DNA from 2 places in the Clostridium sp. genome. Region 2 is predicted to be linked to the other one. Evidence: riboswitches for the same ligand, from Rfam matches in the RefSeq annotation. Region 2 holds a riboswitch; the other holds the start of a gene.
The links. A riboswitch is a leader RNA that binds a small molecule or an ion and turns the genes downstream of it on or off. The one in region 2 is predicted to bind FMN.
Positions count from the first base shown of each region.

Region 1: linked by a shared signal. The riboswitch ahead of LKE46_RS13445 (ECF transporter S component) and the one ahead of ribD (bifunctional diaminohydroxyphosphoribosylaminopyrimidine deaminase/5-amino-6-(5-phosphoribosylamino)uracil reductase RibD) in region 2 are both predicted to bind FMN.

Region 1 covers NZ_JAKVOI010000001.1:2,740,596-2,753,662, forward strand. Annotated here, with positions in the region: gene LKE46_RS13440 (hypothetical protein) at 1-1,588, opposite strand, end outside; gene LKE46_RS13445 (ECF transporter S component) at 1,704-2,318, opposite strand; FMN riboswitch at 2,428-2,543, opposite strand; gene LKE46_RS13450 (helix-turn-helix domain-containing protein) at 3,277-4,605, shown strand; gene LKE46_RS13455 (hypothetical protein) at 4,623-4,778, shown strand; gene LKE46_RS13460 (glutaredoxin family protein) at 4,945-5,226, shown strand; gene LKE46_RS13465 (Tex family protein) at 5,284-7,437, opposite strand; gene LKE46_RS13470 (M28 family metallopeptidase) at 7,576-8,916, shown strand; gene LKE46_RS13475 (MFS transporter) at 8,897-10,129, opposite strand; one part of gene prfB (peptide chain release factor 2) at 10,167-11,195, opposite strand; one part of gene prfB (peptide chain release factor 2) at 11,197-11,274, opposite strand; gene secA (preprotein translocase subunit SecA) at 11,297-13,067, opposite strand, start outside.
Region 2 covers NZ_JAKVOI010000001.1:2,072,502-2,089,691, reverse strand. Annotated here, with positions in the region: gene purC (phosphoribosylaminoimidazolesuccinocarboxamide synthase) at 1-531, shown strand, start outside; gene purF (amidophosphoribosyltransferase) at 554-1,960, shown strand; gene purM (phosphoribosylformylglycinamidine cyclo-ligase) at 2,001-2,996, shown strand; gene purN (phosphoribosylglycinamide formyltransferase) at 2,984-3,604, shown strand; gene purH (bifunctional phosphoribosylaminoimidazolecarboxamide formyltransferase/IMP cyclohydrolase) at 3,606-5,105, shown strand; gene purD (phosphoribosylamine--glycine ligase) at 5,126-6,373, shown strand; gene LKE46_RS10295 (phosphodiester glycosidase family protein) at 6,556-7,566, shown strand; gene LKE46_RS10290 (hypothetical protein) at 7,582-8,637, shown strand; gene LKE46_RS10285 (MBL fold metallo-hydrolase) at 8,668-9,567, opposite strand; gene LKE46_RS10280 (5-methyltetrahydrofolate--homocysteine methyltransferase) at 9,568-10,200, opposite strand; gene LKE46_RS10275 (DeoR/GlpR family DNA-binding transcription regulator) at 10,433-11,227, shown strand; gene tkt (transketolase) at 11,246-13,234, opposite strand; gene fsa (fructose-6-phosphate aldolase) at 13,252-13,899, opposite strand; gene rpiB (ribose 5-phosphate isomerase B) at 13,916-14,374, opposite strand; FMN riboswitch at 14,678-14,794, shown strand; gene ribD (bifunctional diaminohydroxyphosphoribosylaminopyrimidine deaminase/5-amino-6-(5-phosphoribosylamino)uracil reductase RibD) at 14,955-16,052, shown strand; gene LKE46_RS10250 (riboflavin synthase) at 16,058-16,711, shown strand; gene LKE46_RS10245 (bifunctional 3,4-dihydroxy-2-butanone-4-phosphate synthase/GTP cyclohydrolase II) at 16,743-17,190, shown strand, end outside.

The DNA.
Region 1 (13,067 bases), 670 kb from region 2:
TCTGACTCTTTACATCTATATGCATATTTTTGTTTTTTACAGCCAGATACGCGTCCACTACACCCATATTTTCAGTATTTATAGCTGTGGCAATTTTAACATTTGAACTATCAATCTTTTTTCCCCTTTTCCTGTCATCCCTTATTATCAATTTACATTCATAGTTGCTGTTCTGAAACTTCAATGGCATGTCCATATAATAGTATGAATTTGACACAGTATTGAATATTTTAAAGTCATTAATATTATTATTTAACAAATTCATTATATTCACAGGCTTGTCAGGACTTTTGTCCTGTATTTGGTTGATCACCTGCTCTATTATATCAGACATTTCCCGTGTTTTAAAATTCAGCTGATCCTTTATCTGATTTGAAATAGTTTCTATTATATCTTTGGATATCAAGTTGGATTTATCTTTTAAAAAATACTCGTTGAAAATATTTTTGACTTCACTTTTTATATTGTTTTTTGTATTTTCTGCCCCAGTTTTATTATTACCATTCTGTATATTTTCATATTGGTTTGTGTTATCCTGTTTTATATTTTCATGCTTTTCAATCATCTCACCCTTTGGAGCTGCTGTATTTTCTGGAATTTCACCGGATATATTCCCGTCTATTTTTTGATTGACACCTGCAGGCTGATTTTTTAAATTATTTTCCCTATTCTCTGCCGCATTATTCTTTACAACATTATTCTCTGCAGTATTATTCTCTACAACATTATTTACATTTTCTTTCACTGCGGCTATTTCCGAACTATCTACATTTTTATATGCTTTTTCAATATTTTTCTGCAGTGCATCCATATAATCACTTGTAGTTGATTTTACATTTTCAGGACTTTGTTTAAATTCAGGCTGCACGCTCACTCCTAATTTCTGTCCGAGATTTTCAATTTCCCTGTATATAACAGCCGGCTTTTTAAATACATCATTAAAACTTTTTATGTTCTCATTGTTTATATCTATATTATTTTCAATAAATGTAAATACATCGCCATCAGAAAGTTTTGCAATATCGGTAAACAAACTTTTTAATATACTGCTTGCCCTTTTCCCTTCACTGCTGTTGGCATCTATATTTCTGCTTAAAAGATATTTCTGTATAAAATTATCCACTTCTCCTCCGCCGTTCTGCGTTTTGTTCATAAATTCCAGGAGTGATTTCATATTTGAAACATTGCTTTTAGTAAGTGGAATTTCATGTTTTATCATACCTTTAATAAGATCATAGTCCTGCATACTTAAGTTCATGGAATTTTCCTTTATAAAAAGTTTTACAGCATCATTTCCTCCGTCCTTGACCCCTTCATCTGTTCTGCCAACAATCTTTAACTCGAGTTTCCCATCCTGAAATCCATCAACTTGAAACCTTAATAATTGATTTTTAGATACCTGATCCATATTTTCTATATCTGCAGAAAACTGCCATCCATCCAAAAGCCTTAATAATATGCTCTTAGAGACTTTATCAAGATCTACTATTCTAGCTATGAATTTTTGTCCTATCTCAAAGGAAAGTTTTGTTGATACTTTCTTATTGTTTACATTATAGGTACTATTTACATTCCATATTCCCGCCAATTTAATCACCCTTCAAATAAATATACAGTATATTTATTTATCGTACACAAGTCCAATTTCATGAATAAAAAAATCTGGCACCACTAATTTACAGGTGTCAGATTTTTTATTTTTACTAGGCAGCTTGCCTTCCTTCTCTATGCTCTTTTTTCAATATTGGCGACACACTTTTGTAAACCACCAATGTAAGTACAGTCAATGCCAGCCCCTTAAAAAGGTTAAATGGTATGATGGACCAAAGTATCAAAGTACCAACGCTATCTACATTCCCATTTATTTTTGATGCAATTGCAACTATCTGGCTTATAGGAAAATTAAATGCCTTTTCATAGAGCGGCAGAAGTACAAAATAATTCAGAATCGCTGCTGCAATCGACATTGTTACCGTACCTGCTATAAGACTCATTACAGCTGTTGCCCTTGATTTTTTAAACTTGTATATTATTCCTGCCGTACCTACAAGAACAGCTCCTATGGCAAAATTCGCCAGTTCTCCTACAAAAGCTGTCTGGCTTGCAAATATTCCATGAAGTACATTTTTTAAAAATTCTATTATGATTCCAGCCTCAGGTCCCAGTGCAAAAGTTCCTATCAAAGCTGGCAAATCACTAATATCGATTTTCATGAATGATGGGAATATCGGCAGTGCGAACTCTAAAAACATAAGTAAAAATGCAATAACGCCCAACAAAGATATCTTCACAAGTCTGTTCAATTTCCTGTTCTTCATAATACACCCTCCTAATTCATAAGTATAATCTCCTACTCCTACCATATTAAGAGGCGATAAAGTATAATAAAAAAGCTCCAACAAAAGTCAGGGCCAATAAATGGTATACTTTACACTTCTTCCATCCAGACTATACTGTCGGCTTCGGAGTTTCACCGAATCATGCCATTATGGCTCGCGGGCTTTACCGCCGGTGGGGAATTACACCCCGCCCTGAAGATTATATTCAATTTAATTACATCTTTATTATATAACCTTTTTTATTAAAAAGCAACTTTATGTACCTTCATGACTATAAAGTTCATATGCCATTTGAATGCGGAAACTACAAATACTTTTATCATTTAAAAGTACTTGTGAAATCTGATTATACATTTCTTCTATTCTATCGATTATCCTTTATCTTATTTATTACAGGTGCATAAATTTAACTTTTTTCTTTTTTAAAAAAATACCGTCAAAAAAGTTTACACCTATTCAAACGCCTACCGCAACGGAAATACTTCTTAGCAAATCCATATTTGATGGTCTAAAAAAATAATCAAACATAATATTTAGATAGGACAGTTTTATATATATTCTCAAAAAATTTGGAATACTGGTGGCTTTAGATTAAAATTCTATTTTCACTATAAAAAGGTAGGCTTTAATACTATGAATAATTTTTATGATGATATTAACTATAGACGGGTATTCTTATCACAAATAGCTGCGGCATGCTCCCCTAAAATTCAAATTTACTGCGCTGCTATATATTTCCATATAAAAATATATTTCTATTTTTAGAATAATACAATTTCCCGTCTATGCTTATATATTACTATATAAAAAATTTCTTTGCAACTTTTTTTCAAATTTTTGTTGCAATTTTTATACTATAAGTATAAAATGTAAATTAATGAGAATAAACTATTTTAAAATTACATTCAATCATTTATACTTTATTTTGGGTGATTAGATGAAATTCCTGACTAGCAGTGAAAAAATAAAAAAATTAAGAAAAGACTTGAATATGAAACAACAGGATCTTCAGGATAAAAATATAACCAGAGGCCTCATAAGCATGATTGAAATAGGGCGGAGAACTCTCAAACATGACACGGCTGTAACACTTGCCCGGAGATTCAATGCCAGAGCTGAACAATTAGGTCATAAATTGGTTGTTGATGCAGATTATCTTTTAAGATCCCCTGAAGATGACGCAGAATTATATTGCCTTGAAAAACTCAACTCAAAAGATATTGTTATTGACGATATAAAATATGTACTATCCATAGCAGATGAATACAACTTAACATCAGTAAGAGCTGAAGCCCATTGTAAACTTGGGGATATAAATTATGATAAAAAGAATTATAAAAATTCTTTTATAAATTACAATCAGTCCCTTGATATTTTTAAAAATGTCAAGCAGCACGAAAAGATATCCTACATATACTGGAGGCTTGGCTTATGTAAGATGAATCTTCTTCAATACACAGACTGTGTTACATACTTGAATTTTTCCATACATTATTCTCTTGCACATGATGATCCAAGAATTTACGAGCTTGCTTTATATGATATAGCTCTTGCGTATAGGAAATTAAACAAAATAGACCTGTGCCTTGAAAACATAGACAAATACTTATCTACACACAACAGGCAAGATAATTTTACCTTTTACATATATGCAAATATTTTAAAGGCCGACTGTTTTGAAGCCAAAAACGATTTCCAGTCAGCTATAGACATATATAATTCTTTAGAAACCAGAATTACAGATTTAGAAAGCCCTTTGTTGGGATATATATACAACAATCTAGGTCTTGTATACTGTCATATGAATGATTTTGAAAACAGCATAAAATACTTCAACATGGCTGAACTTTTTAAGTATAAATTTGATAGACCAACTTTGTCCCATACACACATAGAAAAATCTCATGTATTTATAAAGCAAAGACTTTATAATAAAGCAATTGAATCAATAAAAGAAGGTCTCAATAATGCAGTTAATTACGATGATATGGAATATCTTATAAAAGGCAACTTCATGCTCTCAAGGATATATGAAATACTGGATGATTATGACAGACTTGAAAAAGTATATCTTGAATTAGTCAGGATATTAAAAAAGGCTTGTGAAATTCACAACACTTCGGACCTTTCACTTGTCTACAATAAACTGTCATTGATATATCTCTCAAAAGGGAATACAGCCAATACCAAAAAGTATTTGTTGCTATCCCAGGATACTATAAGAAGCTACAATGATTCAACATATTATAGCATAAACATTTTTTAATAGGGGGAAAATTTAAAATGAAAAAGAAACTTATCAAGACTATCATTACTGCTGTATGCTTTTTGACACTTGCACTAGGCGCCGTTACCACCATTCAGGTTGAAGCCAAATCCATTTCTGTTAAAAATCCTGTAATTACCGTTCAGCCGATGGAATTGCCTCCATCTCATTAAATAATTAGCATTACTAAAAAACAGGCGTTTCACATTTGTCAATCATATGTGAAATGTCTGTTTTTATATTAAAATTAAATATATAGAAAAATACAGTATTTTGGTATATAATAATGTAATATCAAATAAAAAAAGTCAGGTGATTATAGTATGAAACCAATTACATATGTTTGTAACAAGCTGGTGTCCCTACTGTAAACAGGCACTTAACTGGATGAAGGAAATTCAAAATGAAAATCCTGAATATAAGAATATTGATGTAGAAATAATCGATGAAGAGCGCAGTCCCGAAATAGCAAAAAAATATGACTACTACTACGTACCCACATACTTTGTAGGAGAAAACAAGATACACGAAGGAGTTCCATCAAAAGAAATTATACGTCAGGTATTTGAGAAATCCCTTGAATCGTCATCTGATTCTCAAAAAGTAAAAATTTCCGAATAGAAACTTCTGTATAAATAACTGTCCGCATCTAATATATAATTGGATGCGGACTTGTTTTTATTTCATACTCAGTGAAATCCTCTTCCTCTTTTCATCTACTTCAAGTATGGTTACCTGTACGATATCGCCGACTTTCACTACATCCAGAGGATGTTTGACAAATTTGTTTGAAAGCTGACTTATATGTACCAGTCCATCCTGATGAACTCCTATATCTACAAAAGCCCCGAAATCGGCCACGTTTCTGACTGTACCCGTAAGAACCATGCCCGGCTTGAGCTGGTTCATATCAACTATACCAGTCTTGAGTACCGGCTTTGGAAGTTCCTCCCTCGGATCTCTGCCCGGCTTTTTTATCTCTTTTATTATATCTCTAAGTGTAGGTACTCCTGTACCCAGTGTGCTGGAAAGTTTCTCAAGATCTATTTTCCCGACTCTGCTATCCATATCCTGAAATCCTCCGGTTTTCAAACTCTGCTCTTCATATCCAAGACTGTTCAGAAGTCCTCTTGCCGCATCATAGGATTCTGGATGCACCGCAGTATTGTCAAGAGGTTCACTGCTTTCCATAACTCTCAGAAAACCTGCGCATTGCTCAAAAGCTTTTGCTCCCAATCTCTTGACTTTAAGCAATTCTTTTCGATTCTTGAATTTTCCATTTTCTTCTCTATAGGCTACAATATTCCCGGCTATCGTAGAATTTATTCCTGAAATATAAGAAAGCAGTGAAGGTGTGGCTATATTGAGGTCAACTCCAACACTATTTACACAGTCTTCTACAATTCCTTTCAGGGATTCATCCAATTTTTTCGGAGCAACATCATGCTGATATTGTCCAACCCCTATTGCCTTCGGATCTATCTTTACCAGTTCTGCAAGCGGGTCCTGGAGCCTTCTTCCTATTGATATAGCCCCTCTAAGTGATACATTTACATCAGGATAGTCTTTTGCAGCAAGCTCTGATGCCGAGTATACTGAAGCTCCAGCCTCTGATACTATAACGTAGTACAGCTCCTTCCCTTTTTCCTCTTTTACTTCCTTTATGAGCCTTCCGATTACTTCTTCCGATTCCCTGCTTGCAGTTCCGTTGCCAAGGGATATTACATTCACATCATGTTTATATACAAGATGTTTCAAGGTTTTTATTGAACCTTCCACATCATTCTGAGGTGCAGTAGCATATACTATGGCCGTATCCAGCAGTTTTCCCGTATCATCCAGCACTGCTATTTTGCATCCATTTCTGAAGCCGGGATCATATCCCAGCACATTCTTGCCTTTTATCGGCGGCTGCATAAGAAGAGCTTTCAAGTTTGCCTTGAATATTTTTATAGCCCCTTCCTCGCCCTTGTCTGTAAGTTCGGATCTTAGCTCCCTCTCAATAGAGGGATATATCAATCTTTTTAGAGAATCTTCAATGCTCTTTTCTATGTAAATATCTGTGGTATTATTGCCTTTAAGATATTCTCTCTTCAAGTAGTCCAATATTCTATCCATGTCGCAATTTATCTTAACAGATAAAATTTTTTCTTTTTCACCTCTATTTATGGCAAGTATCCTATGGGGTGGAATAGATTTTACTGCTTCACTATATTCATAGTACATCTCATATGGGGTAGGCTCCTCGCTCTTACCCTTTGTTTCAATAACTCCAGTATCATGTACGAACTTTCTTATCCATTTTCTATATTTTGCTTCATCGGATATAACTTCACTTATTATATCCATGGCACCTGACAAAACATCTTCTATAGATTCCACTCCTTTTTCTTTATCTAAAAATTTTTCCACATAGGAATTTATATCACCATTGAACTTTCCGCTTATTATAACATCAGAAATAGGCTTTAATCCCTTCTCCTGTGCAACAGTAGCCCTGGTTCTCTTTTTAGGCTTATATGGTCTATATATATCTTCAATTTCAGTTAAAGTGCTACAGACTTCTATGGATTTCTTCAGCTCTTCCGTAAGCTTGCCCTGTTCCTCTATTATTCTTATTACATCTTCTTTTCTTGTATTTAAATTTCTAAGATATATGAGCCGCTCTGCAAGTTTTCTCAAAGTCACGTCACTCATACTTCCTGTGAGTTCCTTCCTGTACCTCGCTATAAAAGGTACCGTATTACCTGAATCTATCAATTCAACTACATTACTGACATACTTTTTATTAACACCTAATTCCAAAGATAAAGTATCTATTATACTGCTCATTTTTACCTCCTGCTCTGATTTTACAAATCTACTATATAAATAATCAACTAAAAATATATTACAACAGTTATATGAACTATGGCAAATTAATATATATATATCTATGGATACAATAAATAATTTTGGGAGTTATAGTATATGAAAAAATTTATATTATCTTTATTTATAATCATATTTTGTTTAATTTGCTCCACAAGCTTTGAAATCTATTGTTCTACAGAACCTTTAAACCCCAAGGATGTTAAAAACACTATAAATTACCTATCTTCTGATGACTTCAATGGCCGGCTCTCAGGAACTATAGAAAATTACGAAGCAGCTCGTTTTATAATGGAATACTTCAAAAGAGAAAATTTAAAACCTTACAGTAACAACTATCTTGAAAAATTCAATGTCATATACCCCAAAAGAGTAGACGGGGTACCAAACCTTGTGGTAAGAGATAAAAATGGTTTTATAATAAAACAATACAAATATGGAACAGACTACAAGGAAGACATGCTGAATTTTAGAAATAACAATGTATCTTTTAGCAGAGAAGACCCCATTGCGTGGAGGGGAGGCAGTTTTCAGGTCCAAAAGGGGAATACATATTTTTTATTCTATACTCCACAAAATGACAATCTAGATTTCAGGAGTTCCTTTATTGCAAACTCTCCTCATTCAATGTATGTAATGATAAAAAAACGTACTTCAGAAGAGATAAAAAATTACCTGAATTCTGGTTTTCAGGTAGACTGCTTTATACCATTTGAGAACAGAATAACGTCCATATATAATGTAGTAGGCTATATAGAAGGTAAAAACAAATCTCTTCCTCCAATTATACTTTCTGCTCACTTTGACCACGTCGGAAGTGATCTGTCCGGGAAAATATATAACGGTGCTTTGGACAATGCCTCGGGAACTTCCTTTTTACTTGGTCTTGTAAAATATGTAAACTCTTTAGGCAAACCCGACAGAACTATAATATTTTCAGCCTTCAATGCAGAAGAGTTTGGATGCCTTGGTTCAAAGGATTTTGCAAAAAAGTATAAACAGAACTTAAAGGGAAGTAAAGTTATAAATTTTGACATGATAGGAAGCAACAAAAATGTTCCTATATCCATAATGGCTGGAAAATGGGACAGCAAAAACTCCAGCTTTGTAAAAGAGATAGCCTCCCTCTGCACCAAAACCGATGAGAACTTCAAATACCTATTCGAAAATGCAAGTGACCATGAATATTTCAGAGCTTATGGAATAGATGCCATAACCCTTTCTGATGCCGATACATCAAGGATACACACTCCAACGGACAAGTTATCCTATATTGGTACTAAATCTATCGAAAGATGTTTCAATATTGTCTCAAGGGAAATAGACAAGTATGCTTTTGACAACAACCCATATTTTTTATACTATAAATCATTTCTTGTTCTGTCATTTATTGGAATTGTGACAACAAGTATACTATACGTCAAACATGATTCCCTTTAGACTTAATATAATACAATACAATACTTGTAAGGGAAAGTATAATTAGTCCACAACTGAAAAAGCCAAATTTTCCTCCGAAATTTTCCATTATAATTCCTGCAAAGGCATTGCCAATGGGAGTACTTCCCATATTCAAGAGTGAATATATACTCATAACCCTGCCTCTATATCCATCTTCAGTGTTAAACTGCAAAACTGCATTTGCTCTATTGAGAAAAGTAAGACTAAAAAAGCCTATAGCTATAAAGAGACAGGCTACTGCTATATAGTTGAATGTGAATACGGTTGTTATGTGTAGAACTCCAAGAATAAATGAATTTACAATCAGATAATGATGGACTTTCAGCCTTCTGCCTTTATTTGCCATAAACATAGCACCTAAAAGAGACCCTATTCCTATAAGGCTCAATAGAAAGCTGTATTCACTGACGCCTCCACTCATAACCTGCTCTGCAAATACAGGTATAATCACATTGCTGTTAAATGCAAAGGTACACACTATTGCCATCATGAACATTGTAGACATCAATATTTTCCTGTTTATTGTATATATTATTCCATTTTTCAGTTCCCTGAAAACCCCTGAGTTTTTATCAATGAATTCAGTTGGATTACCTTCAGCCTTTATTTTAAATACACCATATATAATTGGTATAAAACTTATTGCATTCAACAGGAAACACTGAAATACACCCAATGTATTCATTATTATTCCTGCAAATGCCGGACCGACTATGCGGGATATATTAAAGACAGTGGAGTTCAATGATATGGCATTTGGCAAATCCTTCTTTCCTACAAGTTCTATAAAAAACGATTGTCTTGTAGGCATATCCAGGCTGGTTATGGTACCATTTACTGCAGCAAGTGCTGCAAATATCCAGTACTTATCTGAACCTATGTATACAGTAAGACTCAATATAAATGCCTGAACCATATACGAAAATTGAGTCGCCATCAAAATCTTTTTCTTTGAATGTCTCTCTGCTATGACCCCTCCTATAAGCGTTATCAAAAGTACTGGTGCATACTGGAATACTCCTATAAGTCCCAGGAGAAAAGGCGAATTGGTCATCTTGTATATATACCAGCTCAAAGCAGTATTTTGAATCATTGTTCCCATTAGGGACAGTAGCTGCCCCGATAAAAAATACCTAAAATCTCTGTGTTTGAGGGATACAAATGTATCTCCCAATTTACTTTTAAGTCTCATATTAAAATCCTTTTCAATTATTACTTCATATAGATATCTATTTTGCCTGCTGTTTCAAGTATGCAACTATAAAATTATCTATATTTCCGTCCATCACCGATGTTACATTTCCGTTTTCCTCTCCGGTTCTATGATCTTTGACCATGGTATAAGGTTGAAATACATAAGATCTTATCTGACTCCCCCAGCCCATGTCTTTCAACTCTCCCGTCAAATCCTCTATCTTCTCTTTGTGTGCTCTTTCCTTTAGTTCCACAAGTTTGGATTTCAACATTGCCATTGCTGTTTCCCTGTTATAGTGCTGACTTCTTTCATTCTGGCACTGTACTACTATTCCAGTAGGTATATGCGTTATTCTTACAGCAGATTCAGTTTTATTTACATGCTGGCCTCCAGCTCCACTGGATCTGTAAGTATCCACTTTCAGATCTTCCGGTCTTATATCTATATCCTGATCCTTTGTAAGTTCAGGAAGTACCTCCACTGAAGCAAATGATGTCTGTCTTTTTCCATTTGCATTGAAAGGTGATATTCTTACCAGTCTGTGTATTCCTCTCTCTGTTTTTAGATACCCATAGGCAAATTCACCTATTATCTTCAAAGATACACTTTTTATACCCGCATCCTCTGCCGGAAGCATATCAAGTATTTCAACCCTGTATCCTGATTTTTCAGACCATCTTGTATACATTCTAAGCAGCATTTGAGTCCAGTCCTGGGCATCCGTTCCGCCTACACCTACATGTAAATTCAATATTGCATTATTTTTATCATAAGCTCCAGACAGAAGTAATTTTATTTTAAGCTTCTCCAATGTATCTTCAATATCTTCCACTTCATCTATTATATCCCTTGATGCATTTGAATCCTCTTCTTCTATAGCCATATCCGTAAGAAGCTCTATATCCTCAATTCGCCCTTTCAGCTTGTTGTACACATCCAGTTTTTCATTCAAAAACCTTTCCTCAGATGATATTTTCTGTGCCATCTGAGGGTTATCCCAAAAACCTTTTTCCTGCATTTTCATCTGGAGTTCCTGTATTCTATTTTTACAGTTATCTAGGTCAAAGAGACCCCCTTATCTCATCCAATGATTTTTTAAGAAGATTTATTCTGGAATTTACATTCTCCAACTCAACTATCATGTAATCACCTCGTATATTTAAATTAGTTATTGATATTAACTACCTTCCCGCAACAATTTTTGTATTTTTTACCACTTCCGCATGGACAAGGATCATTTCTGCCAACCGTCTTCTGTTTCTTTATTGGCTGCCTCTTCACAGGTTCGCCTTCACTCTGGTTAGTACTTAAATTTTTTGCAACTCTCTCTCTTTCAGGAGCCCTCTCAATTTTTACATGGAACAGATATTTTATAGTATCCAATTTGATGTTATAGATCATTTCATTGAACATCTCACTGCCCTCGAATTGATATGCCTGGGCAGGTTCCTGCTGTCTGTACGCCCTTAGGCCTATAGCCCTCTTCAGGTGTTCCATATCATCTATATGGTCCATCCATTTAGTATCAACAACTTTAAGAAGTATTACCCTCTCTATCTCCCTCATCTGCTCCGGCGTAAACTCTTTCTCTTTTTCGGCGTAAATTGTTTCTCCCAATTCTATATATTTATCTATTATATCTTCATTAGAAAGATTTGCTATATCATCAAACTTGATTGCACCTTCAGGGACATAAACTTCTTCCATATAATTTATTAAATTTGTGATCTCCTCGTCAAACTCGTCCTCATCACCAGATATGTGTGATTCTACAATTTCAGAAACAAGGCTGTGCAGCATGTTTTTAACCTGATCTTTGAGATCTGTTCCTTCCAGCACTTCGGATCTTTGTTTGTAAATTATCTCCCTTTGCTTGTTTATTACATCATCATACTGCAGCAGAGTTTTTCTTATGTCAAAATTGTTGCCTTCCACCTTTTTCTGCGCATTCTCTATTGCATTTGTAACCATTTTGCTCTCTATTGCTTCATCTTCACCAAGTCCCAGCTTTTCAACCATTCCCTGGAGTCTATCCGATCCAAATATTCTCATCAAATCATCTTCAAGTGAAACATAGAATCTGGATTCTCCAGGATCTCCCTGACGTCCTGAACGTCCTCTGAGCTGATTGTCAATTCTCCTGGATTCATGCCTTTCCGTACCTATTATCTTAAGTCCGCCTAATTTTACAACACCCTTGCCAAGTTTTATATCGGTACCACGCCCTGCCATGTTGGTAGCAATGGTTACAGTTCCTTCTTCACCGGCATAGGAAATTATCTCAGCTTCCTTTTCATGAAATTTTGCATTCAATACCTGATGAGGTACTCCTCTCTTTTTAAGCATATCTGAAAGGAGTTCAGATTTCTCTATACTTACCGTACCAACAAGTACAGGCTGACCCTTTTTATATGTTTCATAAATATCATCTGCTATAGCCTTAAATTTACCTTTTGCAGTTTTATAAACCAGATCAGGAAGATCCTTTCTTATAACAGGCTCGTGAGTAGGAATGACTATTACATCCAAGCCATATATTTCCCTGAACTCATTTTCTTCTGTCTGGGCCGTACCTGTCATACCCGAAAGTTTGCTGAATATTCTAAAATAGTTCTGGTAGGTTATAGTTGCAAGAGTTTTTGACTCCCTTTCAACCTTAACCCCTTCCTTCGCTTCTATAGCCTGATGAAGTCCATCACTATATCTTCTTCCTTCCATCATTCTTCCTGTAAATTCATCTACTATCAGTACTTCTCCGTTTCTTACCATATAGTCCTTATCACGTTTCATAATGTAATTTGCCTTCAGCGCCTGAACTACATGATGCTGAAGCTCCATGTTTTCTGGATCCGCATAGTTCTCGAGGTTGAAAAATTTTTCGGCTTTTTCTATACCGCGGGATGTAAGAATTACTGCATTGGCTTTTTCATCTACT
Region 2 (17,190 bases):
CTCCTTGAAAAACATGGAATTGACACTCATTTTGAAAAAAAGCTGAGTGACAGGGAGCAGCTTTGCAAAAGAGTTAGTATAATTCCCCTTGAAGTAATAGTGAGAAATGTAGCAGCAGGAAGTATGGCGAAGAGGCTGGGTGTGGAAGAAGGTACTGCACTCAAGACTACTGTGTTTGAACTCAGCTACAAGGATGATGAACTGGGAGATCCACTTATCAATGACTATCATGCAATTGCCCTTGGATTTGCGACGGAAGATGAATTAAATACGATATACAAGATGACAGCCAGGATAAACGAAGTGCTGAAGGAATTTTTCATCAAACAGGGAATAAGGCTGATAGATTTCAAGCTTGAATTTGGAAAGTTCAATGGGAAGATAGTTCTTGCGGATGAGATATCACCAGACACATGCAGATTCTGGGATGCAAAGACCAATGAAAAACTGGATAAGGACAGATTCAGAAGAGACATGGGCAATGTAAAAGAGGCTTATGAGGAAATACTCAGTAGAATAAGTGGAAAATAATTAATGGAAAGGAAAGAATCTAATGCACATTTCAGATGATAAGTTTAAAGAAGAGTGTGGGGTATTCGGCATATTCTGTACGGAAGATGATATAAATGTAGCTTCCATAACCTATTATGGATTATATGCACTGCAGCATAGAGGACAGGAGAGTGCGGGTATAGCCGTATCCGATGGATATAAACTGGACTGCTATAAGGGAATGGGACTTGTTGCCGACGTATTTGACGAGAAAATATTGGGCAAACTGAAAGGTAGAAGTGCTATCGGACATGTAAGATATTCTACTGCTGGATCAAGCAATATTGAAAATGCCCAGCCCCTTGTTAAAAAGTATAAGTCAGGAAGCATAGCCATGGCCCATAATGGAAATTTGGTTAATGCGAAGCTCATGAAGGAAGAACTTTCAGGGTGCGGCTGCTGTTTTGAAAGTGAAGCTGATACGGAAGTTATATTGAGTCTCATTGTAGACAGCAAGGAACAGGATATCAAAGATGCCATTTCCAGATCATTGAAAAATGTGAAGGGCTCCTATGCCCTTGCTATTCTGACTGAAGATAAACTGATCGGTATAAGAGATCCAAACGGTATAAGACCTCTTTGTATCGGGAAAATAGACAACAGTTATATACTGTGTTCTGAAAGCTGTGCATTGGATGCTGTAGGAGCGGAATTCATAAGGGATGTACTTCCTGGTGAAATTGTAATTATAGACAATCAGGGTATAACCTCTGACAGATTTACAGACAGGATAGAATGCAAGACCTGTGCTTTTGAATATGTGTATTTTGCAAGGCCGGACAGCACCATAGATGGTATAAATGTATATTCTTCGAGAGTAAGAGCAGGGAAGATACTCTATATGGAAAGTCCTGTGGAAGCGGATGTGGTAATAGGAGTTCCGGATTCCGGAATACCTGCTGCAGTTGGATTTGCGGAGGCATCAGGGATACCATATGGAATAGGTTTTATAAAGAACAAATATATAGCAAGGACTTTTATAGCTCCTTCCAAAGAGCTGAGGGAAAGGGCTGTTTCAGTTAAACTGAATCCTCTTAAGATGAATGTGGAAGGTAAAAGAGTGGTTATTGTGGATGATTCCATTGTAAGGGGAACTACGAGTAAAAGACTTGTTGAAATACTTAGAAGATCAGGTGCCAAGGAGGTTCATTTCAGGGTGTCTTCACCTGTAGTAAAGTGTCCGTGTTATTTCGGGATTGACACTCCTTACAGAAATGAACTTATTGGGGCCAATTTTTCCATAGAGGAAATAAATGAAAAGATAGGATCGGACAGTCTGGCCTATATAAGTATCTCCGGGATGATAGAATCATTCGAAAAGAACAAGAAAAAGGATTATTGTCTTGGATGTTTCAATGGAGAATATCCAATGCCTACTCCGGATAAAGAATATAAAACTTTGGTATAATTAATATAGAATCAAAAATATTTTGAGGGGTGGTAAGTTAATGATAACCTATAAGGATTCCGGCGTAAATATTGAAGAGGGGTACAAATCTGTACAATTGATAAAAAAGTATTCAGCTTCTACTTTTATTCCGGGAGTTTTAAATGGACTCGGAAGTTTTGCGGGAATGTTCGAGCTTGGAAAGTATGAAAATCCGGTTCTGGTTTCTGGAACGGACGGAGTTGGAACAAAATTGAAAATAGCATTTCACAAGAAAAAGTATGATACCGTTGGAATAGACTGTGTAGCCATGTGTGTAAACGACATATTATGTCATGGTGCGAAGCCGATATTTTTTCTTGACTATATAGCCTGTGGAAAGCTTGATTCAAAAATTTCTGCTGACCTTGTAAAAGGTGTTTCCGATGGATGTATTCAGGCAGGATGTGCATTGATCGGCGGAGAAACTGCCGAAATGCCAGGATTCTATTCTGAAGGTGAGTACGATATAGCAGGCTTTTCCGTGGGAGTTGTAGAAAAGGAAGATATAATAGATGGAAGTTCAGTAAAAGATGGGGATGTACTTATAGGAATAGCTTCAAGCGGAGTTCACAGCAACGGCTATTCGCTGGTAAGAAAGCTTATACCGGATCTGGATGCCAGCTTTTTAGACAGGACATTTGCAGATGAGCTTCTTGTTCCAACAAAGATATATGTAAAACCAGTACTTGAGCTTGTAAAAAACTTTCACATCAAGGCAATGGCTCATATAACAGGAGGGGGCTTTTTTGAAAATATACCGAGGATGTTCAAAGATAATTTTACAGCAGTTGTAGATAGAAAGAGTTTTGAAGTCCCGGAAATATTTAAATATATGATCAGTCTCGGAGTGACTGAAGAGGAAATGTACAATACATATAATATGGGGATTGGTTTTGTATTATGTGCAGCTTCTCAGGATACCGACAGGATAATCAGTAAACTTTCAGAGCTGGGAGAAAAAGCTTTTATAATTGGAAATGTAGAAATAGGAGATAAAAAGGTATGTTTAAAATAGCTGTTTTGGTATCTGGCGGTGGGACGGATCTTCAGTCCATAATTGATGCAGTGAACAGCGGCTATATTTCAAATTGCTCTATAGAAGCTGTGATAAGTGACAGAGATGGAATTTATGCCATCTCGAGAGCCAGGGAAAATGACATAGACACATATGTTTTTGACAGAAAGGTATACAATGGCAATATTTCATCACATATATTGGATGTATTGGATGGAAGGGTTGATCTCATAGTATGTGCGGGGTGGCTTTCCATACTCGAAGGTGAATTGATTTCGAAGTTTGAAAATAAAATTATAAATATTCATCCGTCACTCATACCCTCTTTTTGCGGACAGGGTATGTATGGAATCAAGGTTCATGAAAGGGCCATTGAATATGGAGTAAAGGTTTCTGGATGTACGGTGCATTTTGTAGATTCCGGTACTGACAGCGGCCCTATAATAAAACAGGTTGTAGTTCCGGTATATTTTGACGATACGGCAGAAACTCTGCAGGGAAGAATACTGGAACAGGAGCACAAGGTGCTTCCTGAGGTTATAAAGCTTATCTCCCTTGGAAAGGTGAAAATTTCCGGGAGAAGAGTGAAAATTTTGGAGGACATATAATATGATAAAACGTGCATTGATAAGTGTATATGATAAAAGCGGACTTTTGGAACTGGCACAGTTTTTAGCAAGTAAAGATGTGGAAATAATATCTACAGGCGGTACCTACAAATACATGAAGGACAATAATATTCCCGCTGTAGAGATATCCAAAATTACAGGCTTTGATGAAATACTCGATGGAAGGGTAAAAACACTTCATCCGGTAATCCATGCAGGAATACTTGCAAGACGTGACAGCCAGAAACACATGGATACTTTGAAGGAAAAGAATATAACTCCAATAGACATGGTTGTAGTAAATTTATATCCTTTTTTCAACAAGGTTGACAGTGATATAACTTTTGATGAAAAGGTTGAGTTTATAGATATAGGCGGACCTACCATGATAAGGGCGGCAGCAAAGAATTTCAAGGATGTAGTCGTGCTTACGGACGTAGAGGATTATTCCAGGGTTATAAAAGACCTGGAGGAAAATGGTGAAGTAGATTTCAATACGAGAAAAAAACTGGCAGGAAAGGTCTTTAATCTGATGTCGGCTTATGATGCTTCCATTTCAAATTTTCTCCTGGATGAGGAGTATCCGGAGTATCTTTCTCTTTCATATAAAAAATCTTCAGGTTTAAGATACGGTGAAAATCCACATCAGAGTGCAGCCTATTATGTTCAAACTTCAGGCAGGGCTCCCATGAAAAATTTCCAGCAGCTAAATGGCAAGGAACTGTCATACAACAATATAAAGGACATGGATATTGCATGGAAGGCAGTAAACGAATTTGAACAGATATGCTGTGTAGCTGTAAAACACAACACTCCATGCGGTGCGGCCATAGGGAAGTCCCTGCATGAGGCGTATATAAAAACCTACAGCTGTGATTCCACTTCCATATTTGGGGGGATTGTAGCCGTAAACAGAAAGATGGATGCAAAGACGGCGGAGGAGATAAGCAAGATATTTCTTGAAATAGTCATTGCTCCGGATTTTGAAGATGAAGCGCTTGAAATATTTAGAAAGAAGAAAAACCTGAGAGTAATAAAATGTAATGTGAAACCTACTGCCGGATTTGAAATTGCGAAGGTTGACGGAGGGATTCTGCTCCAGTCTTCGGATAATGAACTTACTGAGAAGATGGATGTAGTTACGGAGAAGAAACCGACTAAAGATGAAATAGACAATCTTATTTTTGCCATGAAGATATGCAAATATGTGAAATCAAATGCCATTGTAGTAGCAAAAGACTTTATGGCAAAGGGAATTGGCGGGGGAGAGGTCAATAGAATATGGCCTGCCTGTCAGGCGCTGGATAGGGCCGGTGACGGTGTTGTTCTTGCCTCGGATGCATTCTTCCCATTCGGAGATGTAGTTGAGGAAGCTGCAAAATATGGAATAAAAGCTATAATGCAGCCTGGCGGTTCCATAAGAGATGCGGAATCCGTAGAAGGATGCAATAAGCATGGTATATCCATGGTATTTACCGGTATAAGACATTTTAAACATTAGAAATACGGGAGGAAGGTTCTGTGAAAATACTTGTAGTTGGATCAGGAGGAAGAGAACATGCCATAGCCTGGAAACTGTCACAAAATAAAGAAGTGGATACCATATTTTGTGCTCCTGGAAATGGTGGTACGGATTTAGAAAATAAATGTTTGAATTTGAATATTAAAGATGACGACATAGAGAGGCTCTGTGATTTTGCGGAGAAAGAAAACATAGATTTGACTGTTGTAGGGCCGGAGGTTCCTCTTGTTGATGGAATAGTAAATAAATTCAGAAGCAGGGGGCTTGCAATATTCGGACCTGATGCAGAAGCTGCGAAACTTGAGGGCAGCAAGACCTATGCCAAGAATTTTATGAGAAAATACGGGGTAAGGACTGCGGAATATGAAAGCTTTGAAGATGCCGGCAGTGCAGTTGACTATATAAAAAGATGCCGATATCCTGTAGTTGTGAAAGCCGATGGTCTGGCTGCGGGAAAAGGTGTTGCCATATGTGGGAATTATGAGGAAGCCTATGAGAGTATAAAGGATTTTATGGTCAATGACATATTCAAGGGCTCCGGAAAAAAGATAATTGTAGAGGAATTCCTTGAGGGTGTAGAAGCATCCATACTTTCAATAACCGATGGGAAATGCATAATTCCATTTATATCTGCCAAGGATCACAAGCAGATATATGATGGTGGAAAGGGACCTAATACCGGTGGAATGGGTGCAATTGCTCCGAACCCATACTGCAGTGAAGAGGTACTTGAGGACTTCAGAAAAAGTATAATGGAACCAACTTTAAAAGGTATAAAAAGCGAGCACATGGACTATAAAGGTATAATATTTTTTGGAGTTATGATAACAAAAAAAGGTATATATCTTTTGGAGTATAATGTTAGAATGGGTGATCCTGAAACACAGGCTGTATTACCGCTTATGGAAAGTGATCTAGTAGAACTTATAAGTTCGGCACTTGATGAAAAATTGTCAAATTTCCACCTTGAATGGAAGAAGGGGGCATCCTGCTGCGTGGTTGCGGCTTCTGAGGGCTATCCATTGAAATATGAAACAGGATTCAAGATAGATGGAATAGAAAGAGCAGGCGATGTTTTTGCTTCAGGCATAAAATTTGAAGACGGAGTATTCAAAACAAGCGGTGGAAGAGTATTATGCACTTATGGGGTAGGTAATGATCTCGACTCTGCTGTCAAAATTGCTTATGACAAACTGGATAAAATAAAGTTTCAGGGAAAATATTTTAGAACTGATATTGGAGAATAGCAGACCAGTTGGTCTGCTTGTTTTTACGATAAAATACTTTCCCGTGCCATGTCCAACAGAGCAAAAAGTTACAATTGTCTTAAATATTATTATATTTAGTAGAAATAATTTATAGATAATAGTAAAATATGACTTGTAGTGTTTTGCAGAAGATTATACCTATTTTATGGAGGCAAGATTATATGGGGAGCCAAAAAAGGGCCAGGAAAAAAAAGAAAAAGACTTTCAGGATGTTTCTGCTTTTTATAATATATGAACTTATAGTTGTTGTAGTAACATCACCGCTGCTGGTATTTTACGGACCATTTACAGGAGTGAGGGATATGGTTGTAAACACGGCAATGCTAACCTTTACCCATCAATACATAGCAACTGCATTTTTGTCAAAAGAAAAAATAGATGAAATAATGGCCAAAAATAGAAGCGGTGAAATATCCGGGGATGAAACTGAGGATCAAAGCGGTGTCAGCATAGAACACCGAAATGACAAGGGAATAGAGAGATATGACATACCAAGCAGGGCTGGAAGCAGATTTGACGGGTACATACTTGAAGTAAAAGATCCCACAAGAATGAGAATAGGATATACCAAAAGACTTGGACAGGTAGGTGAGAAAACCAGTGAAATAGCCCAGGACCATAATGCAGTTGCAGCAATAAATGGCGGTGGATTTACAGACAGGGCCTCAAACGGCAAACAATGGGTAGGTACGGGAGGAATACCCGAGGGAATTGTAATCTCCGAGGGCAAGAGTATAAACCCTGTTAATTCTTCCGAGAAGATGGCAAGTGTTGCGGCATTTACTCCGGATGGAAAGTTGATAGTGGGAAGGCACAGCTTGAATGATCTACTGTCCCAGGGTGTGACGGAAGCCCTCTCTTTTCAGGATGCACTTATTATAAACGGTAAAACTGTTTCTGTGGATTCAGTGGGACGAAATCCTCGAACTGCCATAGGTCAAAAGGCTGATGGTACCATCGTAATGGTTGTAATTGATGGAAGAAGAGGTATAAAGCTTGGTGCCACACTAAAGGAAGTTCAAACCATACTCCTTCAGAGGGGAGTAGTAAATGCAACGAGTCTTGACGGAGGATCATCTGCTACCATGTATTTTGACGGCGAGGTGATAAACAATCCTTGTGACTGGAATGGTGAGAGAACTGTAGCTACCGCAATATATGTAAAACCTTAGAGGAGTGTAGTCTCGATGAAAATACTTAAGAGGATAATTGTCTGGACTTTGATACCTGTAATTTTTGAACTGGCAGGTTTGTTTTTCATAGACAGATTTTATATGGGAGACGAGATGAATTTCAGCATAAAAAAAGTTGACATATCATCTAAAAAGAATCATACAAAAATAAAAGTAAAGGTTCCTGAAGATGCAGAGGATATAAAGGTATCCCACAATGGAAACTATATATCCTATTGTGAAGGTGAAAGTATATACGTAATCGATACAGATAAAGACGATAAAAAAGAAGTAACTATGGAGGACGGCTCAGAACTGTCCTATTACAGGTGGGATCTTGACAGTGACGTAATACTTATGGCAGAAAAATTTTCAAGGGCGGGTTCGAGTTATCTGAAATTTGTTGCCTATGACGCAAAGAGGGATTCAACTACGGAGCGAAAAAATGATTCAAATCAGGTGCTTGAAATACTTCTGCCGGACAGCGACTATGAAGTAAAGAAGATAACTTTTTCGGGGGCGAGCAATGTAACTTATGTAACATCCGGAGCAGAGGGACAGACGAGCAGGATATACAGGATAAATCGTATGACTCAGATGAATCTTGTGAGATTCGGCGGTATTCAACTTGGTAATATAGCTGCCATAAACAACCAGGATGGAGACCAGATCGTCTATGAGGACAGAAGTACAAATAGAATAAGGATTGGAAGAAGTCAGGAAGTAATAGCTACCGGTGAGAATGGCCTGCATTATTTGCTGGATACGGATAATAATGACCGTATATACATAGGAAATGGGGAGAATAACAGGATAAGCAAGATATTTGTAGCTGATTTAACTCAACCAAGGAGCAGCTGGAAGACATATCAATTGTCATCTGCTTGTGACAAAAAGAATATATACGTAGTCAGGGATGGAAGGATATATATAAATGATCCTGGCAAAAATACCGTGACAGAGCTGACAACTGGAAAATCAGTACATTATGATGGATACCTGGTTGGAGTATACAATTATGGAGTAGTGAGCAGGGATGGAAACAAAATTTTAGGAAGCCTGTTTGAATAGAGTTAAACCCACAATGAGGACATTGCGGGCTTAACTATTTTTTGACTTGAAATAATATAATTTCCCGTCTTCTATTGTGCAGTCTATCAGCCTGCTGTTGTACAGGTATGATATGAACGCGGATACTCCGGCAAAATTGAGATAATATTCATTGAAGTCAAGTTTCAAGCTGCTTAAAATGGTTATATTTTCAAGAATTTCTTCTCTTGTAAGCGGCTGCTCCAGAAGTTCAAGTATTTCATCCCTGTAATTTTCTATGTTTTTAACATTTTTGTCTATTAATGAAGGCATATCCTCTTTTATAATCAGCCTCTCAGAATGACTTATTAAAAAATAATCAGCATCAATTTCATTGATACTTCCCAAGGAATCAAGACTATCCGATATATTGTACAAGTATGGAAAAGAGTATTTGTCCAGTATTTCGGAACTGAATATGGAATCACCTAAAAAGCAGACTCTGTCAGGAGTTATTATTCCTATGTGTTCTACTGAATGTCCGGGCAATGGTATTATATTGAATTTGTCATCTCCAATCTTGTTTACTCCGTAGTCGAGTACAAAATCCACATCAATGGGTTTATTGCTCTTGTTAAGCATTTTCAGGGGATAGGCTGAACTCAGAATAGATGGATGGAGATATTCATTTTCCATAAACAGCTTTTCATTTTTTGAAGCATATACGGTTATACCGGGATAATTTTGACGGAAGTATGTATTTCCGCCGCAGTGGTCCAGGTGGCTGTGCGTATTTATTATATATTTTGGGTGAAGTTTGTTTTCTACAAGTATAAGGTCAAGCTTTTTTGCTGCACTGTTGCTTAGGCCTGTATCTACGATAAGGCAGTTTCTGTTTTTGAATTTGAATATTCCGGAATTCGTAGCTGCATCTACATAATATGTGTTGCCATTTATTTTGTTTAAATTCATCTAGATCAGATCCTTTCTCATGGTGCAAGATTTTCTTGATGGACAGCTGCCGCAGTCATGGTCATTTTTATTTAAAGGTATCATTTCATCCGCTCCATACATATAGGCCATTGAATGTAGAGGATTCAACATATAATTTTCGTTTACAGTAATATCAAAAATTCTGAAGCTTTTCAGGTTTTCCAATATAAATTTTCCATATTCAACTGGCAGTTCACAGCCCCCGGGTGACAGCCTCGGGCTTAATCCAATATGAATCATAAAGGTTTTCATATATATTTTTTCAAACAACTGAGAACTTATTTCAAATAAATAGGAATTTGCCATGGAATTGAGCATAATTCCCTCAGACAGTTTTTTAAGGGAGAAATAGTCATCTATTTTTTCACCTATGTGGGCACCCAAGGTAATTATACAGGGAATTGCATATGTGTATTTATCCATGCAGGGAAAAGCAGTACTTTTTTCAATATTGAAAATTCCATAGGGATGTACAGTATCATAGAGTACCGGTAAAAGTGAATCATATAATATGGACAATTCATTTTTATCCATGAAGTTCTCAAAGCCAAGGAGCGAATTTATAGTCTGGAGTTTATTTAATTTGAATGTAAAATCCGTAATTACGGTCATATTGGATACCCCCGCTGAAAAATTGAATGGTAGAACATTTACTAATTATTATACACCATCATAATTTTATATAAATATAAAATTTATAGTTTTTATTGGCGTTATTATTTGATATAATTATTTAATAAGGTTTTTCTTTCATTTTAATTTTGTATGATTTCGTTTATTAGACTTGTTTATTGTTTTTTATTTGTTGATTTAGATTAGAGGATAAAAGAAAAGAGGGTCAATAATGCTTGCTTTTGAAAGACACAATAAAATATTGGAGTTGTTGTATAAGGATAAAAAAGTAACTACTGACGGGCTGAGTAAGCTGATAAATGTTTCTGCCTGCACTATAAGAAACGACTTGAACAAACTGGAAAAGGACGGCCTCATAAAGAGAATTCATGGTGGAGCAGTGCTTCCACAGACAATACAGAGAGAGCTGAGTTTTCCAAGCAGAAAAAGCAAAAATCAGAATGAAAAAAATGCAATAGGGAAAAAGGCCTATGATCTTGTAAAGGATGGCCAGTGTATCATAATAGATGCAAGTTCTACATCAATGTCTTTTGCAAAGTATTTGAATAAAACTGATTTTAGAATCACTGTGATAACAAATGGAATATATACTGCACTTGAACTAAAGGACAACAACAATATAAATGTAATTCTTGTAGGAGGAGTTGTAAGACCAAAGTCCGGTTCATTAGAGGGGCTTATGGGTAAAAATCTGATTTCACAGATCAATGCCGATGTGGCATTCTTGTCTGCAAGAGGATTTACTATGGAGGAAGGACTTACGGAATTCAATATATATGAGGCGGAATTGAAAAAACTTCTTATATCAAGAGCAAGGAAAGTTGTGGCCATGCTGGACTTTTCCAAGCTTGAAGTCAATTCAATATCAAGTTTTGCAGATTCAAAACAGGTAGATACTATAATTACCGATTACAATTCACAAAAGGATATTCTTGAAAAGTACGAGAAATGCGGAATAGATGTTATAGTTGCACAAAGGGATATGGAAAAAGCTATCCAGGATTGATCCGGATAGCTTTTGAAACTATAGGAGTTCCTCAGCCATGGTTACTATGTTTTCAACTGTGAAGCCATAGTGCTTGAAAAGCTCTTCTGCAGGAGCAGATGCTCCAAAGTGATCTATTGATACTATTTTCCCTTCCAATCCCACATATTTATGCCATCCAAAGGAGGAGGAGGCTTCTACGGCAAGCCTTTTCTTTATGGAAAATGGAAGTATGCTATTTTTGTACTCCTCATCCTGTTTTTCGAATACTTCAAAAGAAGGGAAACTTACAACCCTTGTATCTATTCCTTTTTCTTTCAGTATTTTCGCGGCTTTGTATATGAGTTCAACTTCGGAACCTGAAGCCATTAATATCAGGTCGGGTATTTCTTTATCACTGTCCTTTAAAATATAGGCACCTTTTAATGCATCTTTACCAGTTTCCTTGTAGAGTGGAACATTTTGTCTTGTAAGCACTATCGAAGTAGGGCTGTTTCCGTTTGTAAGTGAATAGTACCAGGCAGCAGCTGTTTCTTTTGCATCGGCAGGCCTGTATACTGTCATGTCTGGTATGCTTCTCAAGGAGGCAAGGTGCTCTATAGGCTCATGGGTGGGTCCGTCTTCCCCTACTCCTATGCTGTCATGGGTCAATATATAGATTACAGGAAGTTTCATCAAGGCGGACAGTCTCATGGATGCTTTCATGTAGTCGCTGAATACCAGGAAGGTTGCCGCATAAGGTCTAAGTCCGCCGTGAAGGTATATTCCGTTGGCAATTGCAGCCATGGCGTGTTCTCTTATCCCAAAGTGCAAATTTCTGCCCGATCTGTTTTCTCTGGAAAAATCGCCCTTGTTTTTCATATTGGTTTTGTTTGAAGGGGCCAGGTCGGCAGAACCTCCTATCAAATTTGGAATTTTGTCTGCAAGTTTGTTGATTATCTCTCCGGAGGCACTTCTAGTGGACATTTCCTTGCTGAATGACCAGAAATCTTCATCATGGAGAAGATCTACAGGGAGATCTCTGCTTTGATATATATCCCACTCTTTGGCCAGCTCTGGAAATTTACTATCATATTTCGCCTTCAATGTATTCCATCTGGATTCTTCCGATTTTAAATTTCCTATTATATTCTTCATGTGTTCCTTTACTTCCTCTGGAATGAAGAATTTACCTTCATACTGCCATTTTAAAAATCTCTTTGTGGCCTTTATGTTTTCTTCTCCAAGGGGTTCTCCATGTGCGGACGCCTTTCCCTGTTTTTCAGGACATCCATAGCCTATCTGTGTTTTTACTATTATAAGAGTAGGTTTTGATTTCTCTTTTTTAGCAACGTCAATAGCTGTTTCCAGGATGTTGATATCATTTCCATCATTGATACTTAGAACCTGCCATCCGTAGGCTTCGAATCTTTTGCCGACATTTTCCGTAAAGGCCATATCCGTATTTCCCTCTATGGTAATATTGTTTGAATCATAAAATACAATCAACTTTCCGAGGCCAAGAGTACCTGCCAATGATGCAGCTTCGGAAGATATGCCTTCCATCATGCAGCCGTCACCTGCAAGACAGTAGGTATTGTGGTCGACTACAGGATAACCCGGCCTGTTGAATTTTTCAGCAAGATAGGCTTCCGCAATTGCCATGCCTACGCCATTTGCAATACCCTGTCCCAATGGACCTGTTGTTGTTTCAACACCTATGGTATGTCCATATTCAGGATGGCCCGGAGTTTTGCTTCCCCATTGTCTGAATTGTTTCAGATCATCTACGGTTATGCCATATTCAAACAGACAAAGAAGAGAATATAGAAGTGCAGATCCATGTCCTGCAGACAATATGAACCTGTCCCTGTCAACCCAGTCTGGATTTTCGGGATTGTGTTTCATTCCATTTGCCCATAGGGTATATGCAATAGGTGCACAGCCTAGCGGAAGCCCGGGATGTCCTGATTTGGCCTTTTCTATGGCTTCTGCAGACAGCAGTCTGATAGTGTTTATGCTCAGTTGATCCAGTTCTCTTTCCTTCATTAAAAACACATCCTTTGCTATTTTTTAGGAACCGTTTTCCAGTCTTCCAAAAATCTTTCTATACCTATATCCGTTAAAGGGTGCTTGGTCATCTGTATTAGAACCTTATATGGAACTGTAGCTATATCAGAACCTGCTTTTGCAGCGTTTATTACATGAAGGGGACTTCTGACACTGGCGGATATGATTTCCGTATTTATGTTATATATTTTGAATATGGAGGATATCTGTTCAACAAGTTCTATCCCGTTTGCCCCTATATCGTCCAGTCTTCCAAGGAAGGGACTTACATAGGAAGCGCCTGCTCTTGCGGCAAGGAGAGCCTGGGCTGCTGAAAATATCAATGTGACATTGGTTTTTATACCTTCTTTTGAAAGTATTTTTACTGCCTTCAATCCATCTATGGTCATTGGAATTTTTATTACTATATTCTTGTGTATTTTTACAAGTTCTTTTGCTTCTTCAACCATTTCATTGTATTTAAGGCCGACTACCTCGGCGCTTATAGGACCGTCTACTATGGTTGAGATTTCTTTTACTACTTCTTTAAAATCTCTGCCCTCCTTTGCAATCAAGGACGGGTTTGTTGTAACACCGCATATAATACCCATTTCATCTGCCTTTCTAATTTCATCTACATTGGCTGTATCTATAAAAAGTTTCATATCAGTACCTCCTGTTTTATTTTAACTCTTTTCTGAAGTTTTCGTCTATTTCATTTATTAATTTTACTTTTGGAGTGGACCTGCCATCGGCAAATTCGGAATTGAGCCATATGTTCAACAAATATTTTGCCAGAGAAGGTCCTACTATCTCGGCACCAAAAGTTGCTATCTGGGCATTGTTGCTTTTTTGTGCTCTTTCTGCCGAGTAGATATCATGACATACAGCAGCCCGTATGCCTGGAATCTTGTTAGCAGTTATTGCCATGCCTATTCCTGTACCGCACACCAGTATACCTCTATCAAAGTTTCCTTTTGCCACTTCTTCACCTACTTTTAGAGCTACATTAGGATAGTATACTGTTTGTCCTTCATTTGAACCAAAATCAACATATTCAATATTCTTTTCTTTTAAGAAGGCCATTAATTGCAGTTTCAGTGCGTATCCATTCTGATCACAGCCTACAGCTATTTTCATAACGATCATTCCTTTCAAGAAATTTAATTTTTTGTATTTGTATTGTTTCATTGATTATTGAATTTTATTGTTTTATTTATATTTATATTATCATTTAAGATAAGTATTTCCAAACATATAATTTGACCGTCAGGCCAATTTATTGCGATGGAAGTTGGTTTTTTCGTGATTTTCGTTTATTTTCGTTTAATTTCTATTTTTAATATTTTATTATATAATCAATAATAAATGAAAAGCTTAATATAAAAAAATTTCATATTGACAATGTTGAAAAAAGGGTATATAGTATAGTCAAAATTAAATAGTAACTTTCAGGGCAGGGTGAAATTCCCGATCGGCGGTATAGTCCGCAAGCTTTTACAAGCATGAACTGGTTTGACTCCAGTACCGACAGTAAAGTCTGGATGGAAGAAAGTAAAGAATGTTTATATATGGTTTTTATTATTTTCATATGTAGGTTTTGATGTTTTTCGATTGTGCTATCCCCTGAAGGTTGTCTTCGGGGGATTTTTGAGTTTACCATAAATATTATGTGTGGAAGTGATGAATTGTGAAAAACAGGGAGTATGACGAGAAATATATGATAATAGCCCTGAAACTTGCGTCAGAAGGCGGAGGCTTTGTAAATCCCAATCCACTGGTTGGAGCTGTGGTTGTGAAGAATGGAGAAATTGTAGGAAAAGGATATCATAAATTGTTTGGAGGACCTCATGCAGAGGTATATGCTTTAAGGGATGCAGGCGAGAAGGCAGGAGGAGCTGATTTATATGTCACATTGGAACCCTGCTCCCATTACGGGAAAACACCACCCTGTGCGGCAGCTATAATAAAATCCGGAATAAAGAGAGTTGTGGTGGGAAGTCTTGATCCGAATCCACTTGTTTCCGGAAGAGGCATAAAAATGATGAAAGATTCAGGCATAGAGGTTGTCACCGGGGTAATGGAGGATGAAGCTCTAAAAATGAATGAAATATTCATAAAATACATTACAGAAAAAATCCCGTTCGTCATAATGAAATCAGCAGTTACTCTGGATGGAAAGATAGCTACAGCAAGTGGGGAGTCAAAATGGATAACAGGTGAAGCTTCACGGAAAAAAGTCCATGAGATGAGAAACAGGGTTATGGCGGTCATGGCAGGAATAGGCACTATTGTCAAAGATAATCCGCTTTTAACTACAAGACTGAAAGGTAAAAGCAGGGATTCCAAGGCTGTGATCCTTGATTCAAAGCTGAGTGTATCACCGGAGTCGAGAATTTTCAGCACTATAAATGACAGAGAAATAATAATAGCTTGTACAGAGGACTTTGACAAAAACAATTACAATATTCTGAGTGAGGAAGGGATACACATAATTGTTTGTCCCAAAAACAGCGAAGACAAGGTTGATTTGAAATTTCTCGTCAGGGAACTTGGAAAGATGGGAATAGACAGCATACTTCTGGAGGGTGGAGGAAATGTTAATTTCTCCGCACTGGAATCGGGAATTGTGGACAAGGTTGTTTATTTCATTGCACCGAAGATATTTGGAGGCAGAGATGCCAGAACCTCGGTGGATGGCAGTGGTATTCAAAATATATGCGATGAAATAAAACTGAGGGATATTTCCTGGGAGAAGATTGGAGAAGATTTAATGCTGGAAGCCTATGTTGACAAAATACAGCAAGCCGGGAGGTGACAGATTTGTTTACAGGTTTGGTGGAAGAAATAGGAAAGGTCATAAAAATATCTAAGGGCGTAAATTCTTCAAAATTGACCATAGAGGCTGAAAAGGTAGTAGATGGAACAAAGCTGGGGGACAGTATTGCTGTAAATGGGACATGTGTTACAGTAGTGGATTTGGGGAGCAGTTTATTTACAGTTGATGTCATGGCTGAGACACTCAGGATGGGAAGCCTCGGAAGTTTGAAGACAGGAAGCAGGGTGAATCTTGAAAGGGCTCTTAGAGTAGGAGACAGGCTTGGTGGACATATAGTAAGCGGTCACATAGATGGTGTGGGAAAGATAGTTGAGATTCATGAGGAAGACATATCCACCTGGGTTGAAATTGAAGCAGCCAGTAATCTTATGAGATATATAGTACTTAAAGGATCCGTTGCCCTGGATGGAGTGAGTCTTACAGTTGCAAAGCTGGGCAGGAGGAGTTTCAGTGTATCTTTGATACCGCATACAAAGGGAGAAACTGTCCTAAACTATAAGAAAACAGGAGAGCTGGTAAATATCGAGTGTGATCTTATGGGAAAGTATGTTGAAAGATTGATGGGAATTCCAGATGAAAAAGTCCAGAACAAATCCAACCTGGATTCTGAAATGTTGAAAAAATATGGATTTATATAGAAATAAAAAATAGCTTTGGGAGGATAAAAGTATGAATTATAAATTTAGTTCCATAGAAGATGTAGTAGTAGATTTAAAAAAGGGAAAGATGATCATAATTGTAGATGATGAGGGAAGGGAAAATGAAGGAGATCTGGTAATACCCGCTGAAAAGGCAACTGGAGAAAACATCAATTTTATGATCAAATATGCAAAAGGGCTTCTGTGTGCACCGGTAGAGGAAGAAATAGCGCTGAAGCTCGGCTTCAACCCAATGGTGCAGAACAACACTGACAATCATGAAACGGCATTTACCGTAACTGTTGATTTCAAGGATACTACAACGGGCATATCTGCATTTGAAAGGGCGCATACAATAAACATGATTGCGGCTTCAAACTGCGGCAGTGATTTTAGAAGACCTGGACATGTGTTCCCTCTCATAGCCAGAAAAAATGGGGTGTTTGACAGAACCGGGCATACGGAAGCTTCAGTTGACC